Regions from separate parts of the Bacillus sp. NEB1478 genome, predicted to be linked through region 1. Evidence: predicted binding sites of a transcription regulator. Region 1 holds the regulator's gene; the other holds the start of a gene.
The links. Region 1 encodes LexA, which represses DNA repair genes until DNA is damaged. Its sites were predicted from a motif close to CGAACATATGTTCG; they were not measured.

Region 1 (3,430 bases):
GGGGGGTGAGTTGATATCTGGTGCCAAAAAGAACCACACACAACGAGCCAATCATTTTGTTCGTGATAGTTTAAATGGTTCCGAACAAACTCTGGTGGAAGGATCATATCACAATCGCAAAAAATAAGGATTTTCCCACGAGCAAGTCTTATACCTTTATTCCGAGTAGAGGATCGTCCTAAGTTTTTTTCATTCTTTTCATAGGTGATGGGATAAGGGGAAATCAAACTTCTCATGTATTCTTCAGTCTGGTCTGTTGAACAGTCGTCGACGACGATAACTTCAAACTTTGAGAGAGGAACATCTTGTAACGTTAAGGAATATAAACAGTTTTTAAGTCTTTCTAATGCGTTGTACGTCGATAGTACAATACTGATTTCCAGCGACATATTTTCACTTTCCTATCATTTCATGTCCCTGTAAAATATGTTTGTACAACCAATCTTACATGGACTAACATTATTCTGAAACAACTTGTAATTCATCTTACACACTTCTTTAATTGTTTTACTTCAACATATGACAGGAGTGAATAAATGTGACACATCTTGTCATCTATTAGATGAGTTAGCAAATCGAACACAAGTTCATCCTTGGGAACGCGATTAATATATGAGCTTGTACTAGAAAAACCCCTGACATGATGTCAGAGGTTTTTCTATGCGTAGTGGCTAATGAATTATTAACAATTTTTTTCTAATCAAGATTCGTTAAGTAATATACAAAATCATTTCTGACCAAATAGATGATTGTCCATATCGGATCTATCTAATACATCATAATCTAATAGTGACAGGAGTGAATGAAATTATGAAGACGAATGATGAATCAATTTGTCAAGAGTTTGCGAGAATTATTGGAGGGCAAGCAGGATTTGCCGGTGGAAAATGTGTGGCAACAATAAATCGAGATGATATAAAAGCTACAATTTTGGGTAAGCGGTTTAGGGTAACAACTTCTTTCTCATTTGAGTCAAGAGATAGTTGTGGAAAAGCCTTGTGTCTGGGTAGAATAGCACTTTTGCAAAAAGAGGTAAGTGAATTTGTTGAATCCATTCTTGATCAAGGAATAGAAGTATCTTCTGTACACAACGAGTGGTTGTTCGACAAACCGAATTTGATTTACGTTAATATTGAAGACGTTGATGATCCACTGGATTTTGCAAGAAAAGTCAGAAGAGCTTTGAGAAGCCTATAGTTGAAAAGCTGACTCAAAATGGCAGGAACGAACGGTTTATGTAAACTGATTTTTTATTTTAATACATGAAAATGCACCAAGGGCTTTAAATAGTAATTTCATCTTTAACAATAGGTGTTATTGTAACTGTGGAATATAGAAATATGAAGATAAACGAAAAAAGCTGCCTTGCTGAGGCAGCTTTTTTAAATTTCTAATTAATGGATCGTTCTGTATACGCCGATTACTTTCCCTAGGATTGTACAGCTTTGAAGGATAATAGGTTCCATAGAAGAGTTCTCAGGCTGAAGACGGATGTGATTCTTCTCTTTAAAGAATCGTTTTACCGTTGCTTCGTCCTCGTCGGTCATTGCTACGATAATGTCACCATTGTTTGCAGACTGCTGTTGTTTAACAACGACTAAGTCACCATCTAAGATTCCGGCTTCAATCATACTGTTTCCAATTACTGAAAGCATAAAAACATTTTCGTCACCTACCATATATTCAGGCAAAGGAAAGTATTCTTCTACATTTTCAATCGCACTGATCGGCAGCCCCGCTGTAACCTTACCGAGCACGGGAATTGAAATCGATTTAACAGAAGCAACATTATCTTCTAAACCTAATACTTCTATTGCTCTCGGTTTTGTTGGATCTCTGCGAATAAGTCCTTTTTTCTCCAGTCTTGCTAAATGCCCATGCACTGTGGAACTCGACGCTAATCCTACAGCTTCACCAATCTCCCTTACAGATGGGGGATATCCTTTTTGAGAAACTTCTTCTTTTATAAAATCCAAAATATCCAACTGTCTTCTGGATAACTTAGTCATTTTTATGCACCTCACCAGAATTTTTATCTATAAAAAGTATAGCATGGCATTGTTTCATATACAAACATAAGTTCGAAAAAACAGTTGACACCGAACAAACGTTCCAGTTATTATAAAAACATAACATACGAACAAACGTTTGTTGAAAGGGGATTTTAACAATGAAACAAGGAACAGTACATGTTATGGTATTCTTATGTTTAGTAGGTGGGATTTTCTTTACGTTATCAAATATGGCAGCAAAAGATACACAATATATAGAGGTTACCGTTAAAGAAGGAGATTCTCTTTGGAGTCTTTCTGAAAAGTATACAGGAGAACACAAGTATTCAAATTGGGAATTTATAAAATGGGTGGAAGATAGAAACAGTGTTAATGCTTCTGCTGTATTCCCTGGTCAGAAACTCGTTATACCAGTCAACAAATAAAGAAAAGCAGGTCACATTCATGAAAGCAATCATTTACTGCAGAGTAAGTACGGAAAAGGAAGAACAAACTACTTCTATTGAAAGGCAAAAGAGTGAACTCCTCAAAATGGCAAATCAATTTGGAATGGAAGTAATTGATTCGATCACTGAAAAAGCAAGCGGTTATTCTTTAGACCGGGAAGAGTTGTTAAACCTTTTAGATATGGCCAGGGATGGATCTTTTCAATGTTTATTGATTCAAGATGATACAAGATTAGGCAGAGGTAAAGCTAAAATGGCGATCCTGCATCAGCTTCTGAAATATAATATCAAAGTGTTTACCCTTTCTCATCAAGGTGAATATACGTTAACTGAAGCGGATGAGATGGTCTTGGATATCGTATCAACGGTAGAGGAATATCAGCGGAAACTTCACAACATGAAAATTAAGCGGGGAATGAAAAAAGCTGTTACAAATGGTTTCAAACCGCAAAAAAATTTAAAAAATAAAAATTTGGGTGGAAGAGATAAAAAAGAAGTCCCCATTAATGAAATCGTTCGGTTGAAAAACATGAAACTGACATTCAATGACATTGCCATTACACTCCGGGGATTAGGTTTTAATGTCTCAAAAGCAACCGTTCATAGAAGGTATCAGGATTATATAGAAAATAGTGATAACTAGAAATTCTTATTGTACTCATGTAGGATAGAATTTAAGAGTACAAAAAAGGAGTTTTTCACATGTTATCCAAAGAGAAATTACAAAGAATAAATGAACTATCTAAGAAATCTAAACAAACTCAGCTGTCCGCTTCCGAAAAAGCAGAACAAAAAAAGCTGCGAGAGGAATATTTAAAGGTTTTTAGAAAATCGTTTAAACAAGATTTGCACGGAGTAACGTTCATCGATCCGGAAGGCAACGATGTTACACCAGAAAAATTAAAAAGAAGTAAAGAGAATAAAGATAACTTAAAGCACTAATACAAAATGCCTATTTGCGAATCCGCAAAT
Region 2 (3,430 bases), 590 kb from region 1:
TCAATTGCACTTATAGCTCTTTCAATGTATAAAGTTAAGTTGTCTAAATCTCCATCTTCAAACCTATGGTCTGGTTTTTTAAATGGTGGCTCCAGATTATATAAGCCAGTTATATGATAATCTTCTAAATGTTCATCCACCCAATTCAACATAGGGTCTTCACGTTTTTTTAAACTTTGATAATAAAAGTATGGGTAATCGTTATTGTCCTTATAATCACCTTTTTGTTGATTAATACCATTGTAGCCTTTTGGTACTGGAATCAAATTTGCAAAGCAGTACATAAGATTGGAAAAAGAATCAAATTTGTCTTTTAGTTCACCATAGCCATCAAAGATTTCGTCTAAATTATCCAGTATAAGTTGTAACAGATTATTACGAAGAGTCCATTCATCCTTTTCTTTATCAAAAGTTAAAGGATATATTGATTCACCATTCTTATTTTTTCTCAACTTTATTAACCTAAAAATGCAAAATGTTTTAAGAGGATTAAGTGCATTTAAAGTTGTGTCTGCATAACAAGGAATATCTTTAAAACAAAACCAATAAGCCGCTTTTACAATTGGGCTTGAATCTATTTCTTGCAACTTTGAATTAATTCTATACATTAACATTGCTCGTATACCTTCATTTGCACCAATTTGAGGATTAATGATAGGTATAAGATTTGTTTTATTATATTTCACCACTAAATCATTTACGGACATTACTTTAGATAAATCCTGCATTCTTAATCACCATCCTATTCTGATTTATACATATTTTTTTATAAACAACTCGCTAAATTACAATTTATGTGTTAATTAACTGAATAACTAATTTCCATAATCTCTTTGAGTATATTTTACCATATAATGTTTTAAATGCTTGAGTCTTCTTGGAGCAGTTTTTAAGTGGCACCACAATAACAAGTAAAATAGCACCTTAATTCACACTATGACAATATCCATTGTCAAGACGTTATTTGGGGTGCTATTTGCAATGTTGTTTTATTGATATTTTCTTATAAAACGTTGATAAATCAATAAAAAATACTATTCTATTTACTGTGTTAATAGGTATGGTAATTCATACGCCATTTATACTGTTTCTCCACAAAAACTGAACTACTTAGTCTTTAAAAGGCAGCTTTATTTATTATTTTTTTTGTAATATTGATTGTTAAAACGTTGGCTATTTTATACTCCTCAGAAAAGACCTCATCAAACAGATTAAATGTTGAAACGACTTATTGCGAACTTTTATTTAGTCATCGGTTATCGTTTTAATCTCTAATTACTTTCTTAATAGATGAAAAGCTTATTGTATGCAGTTCGCTGTTGCTGTCCATTATTTTTAACTGCTTTTTGTTTTGATCTATATAGTGTGTGAAACCGTTTATCGTAATTAATCGCTTGTTTTTATAAACAGTAAAAGACACTGGTTTATTGTACTCCATAGCTTCAAGTATCAAATCACTCATTTCATCCATTTGTTGTTCATCGATAATAGGCTCGGGGATATCATAATAGTCTTCGTTTATGTATTTTCTCAGTTCTTTAACGTGTTCAGGCAGCATCATACTGGTCCATTTGATGGTTCCGCGATCTCGTAAGGTCATCGTCATCACTCCTTATGAATTATAATAACCGAACACACGTTCTTTTTAAACTGGTATTTATTGTATTTTTTTAGTCTTTTTAGGAGGAATCTTGTCGTAAAAGAACGAATAGTACCAGTAATTGTAATTTAAGGAGGATGACATGAAGAAGAGATTATCAAAGGGAGAACTAGATTTTATTAAAGGATGCACGAAAGCAATCTTAAAAAACAATACAGATTATCACCATTGGCTCTTTATTGTAGATGGAATTAAACGCTATTTTACTCACAAGGATGAATTTTATCCTGAGAATCATCCTGTATTTAACCATGCGATGTGCATATGTGCGGTTGGCGGAGAATTTATTACAGATTGGCATTATAAGGCAGGAAACGATGACTTTTCAAAGCCGTGGATCAAACGGTCTTTAAAAAAATTACTCGTTAATAGTGAGTCTTTTGCTGAGAATTATTACGCAGCGAGAGAAAAGCCAGTGAAAATAGATGATTTCTTAGAATCCATTAATGTAGATGGGCTTAGTGAGAAAGGGAAAGAAGAATACCTTGAAAAAGTTTCGAATTTAATTCGTAATAAATAAACAAATGATGAGTATATCCTTAATAAATTTTTCGTTTTTAATTATGATCACTACTCATTTCAAGACATTAATATAAAGGAGGTACTAAAATGAAGACGCAAGAAGATTTTTCAACAACCATATCTTCAGAATGGAAAAGTAAGCTGTATATAATGGTATCTAATGTAAAAGGGCTACAAAATAAAAATACAGTAACTGGGGTGGCTGCCACCGAAGAAATTGTAAGACAGAAAGTTTCAGAAATAATATCATACCTAGAAAGTGCCCAACAGAAAATTCTATATGCAATTCTTGACCTTAATACATTTTATTATTCATTAAAGGAGTATCGCGAAGCATATAGTGATTGGAATAAAAAGCTATTCAGTGAAAAGAAAGTTTCGGGCCCTCCAAATTTTAAAGTGGATTATTGTTCAACACATGTTCCACTTGAAGTACTACTAAGTAAAATAAGCTATACCTTCTTTAATTCTTTTCATAGTTTTTTTGATAACTACGGACATTTTCTCTATGCTTGCTTGTACCCAGATAAAGAAATCCCTAAAAGATTATACTTTTATCAAGTTCGGAATGAACTCCTTATAGATGCTACATATAAATCTGTATCAGATGCAATAGAGGAATACACTATAAAGCCTTCATTTTCTTATGTTAATAGTATAGATAATATGAATAAGCACGTAAGATTAATCTCACCTCAAGCGAGTGTATCGTTATATGACGGTACGATCGAAATTGTAATGCCTGAATTTATAAAAGGTAAAGAAACTTATAATGAAGAGGAAATGCAGAAGCTCTTTGAAGATTGTTACGAATTGTGTGTCGGTTTCTATAATAAAGTCACAAGTAAGGTATTCGATACAATTTAAGTGACATCATAATCAATATTCGTAAAAAGAAAGAACTTCAACATCCGATTGCGTACTGATACTTAAACTGCATTAGTTTATCGTTGTTTAGCTAAATGCAAATAGTTCAGTATTTTTTCGATGATATATTGTGAAAGATGTTCGAATTTCAATAGAAGAGATAAAGAGGAAATTTAATGAAAACCTTTGAGCCAATAATTGTAGACGAAAAAATTAACAAAGTTCTTATAAAGGCATTTAATAAACTAACGTACAATAACTTTCAATTAACCAAAATCAATGATTACACCTATTTTTGTAAAAAAGTAGGTAGTAATTCAGGGAAAATTACTCGCTATAATTTGTATATACTCTTAAATGAGTTCACTAGTCAAATGTACA

Region 2: a site for LexA is predicted at 1,630-1,643, ahead of RGB74_RS07095 (YolD-like family protein). Genes of this name have one in related genera too.

Annotation. Positions count from the first base shown of each region.
Region 1 is NZ_CP134049.1:2,069,222-2,072,651, reverse strand. Features, by position in the region: gene RGB74_RS10210 (glycosyltransferase family 2 protein) at 1-389, opposite strand, end outside; gene RGB74_RS10205 (DUF1259 domain-containing protein) at 811-1,197, shown strand; gene lexA (transcriptional repressor LexA) at 1,395-2,009, opposite strand; gene RGB74_RS10195 (cell division suppressor protein YneA) at 2,171-2,437, shown strand; gene RGB74_RS10190 (YneB family resolvase-like protein) at 2,457-3,101, shown strand; gene RGB74_RS10185 (DUF896 domain-containing protein) at 3,161-3,400, shown strand.
Region 2 is NZ_CP134049.1:1,474,677-1,478,106, forward strand. Features, by position in the region: gene RGB74_RS07090 (hypothetical protein) at 1-728, opposite strand, end outside; gene RGB74_RS07095 (YolD-like family protein) at 1,265-1,600, opposite strand; gene RGB74_RS07100 (hypothetical protein) at 1,743-2,180, shown strand; gene RGB74_RS07105 (hypothetical protein) at 2,270-3,049, shown strand; gene RGB74_RS07110 (GIY-YIG nuclease family protein) at 3,226-3,430, shown strand, end outside.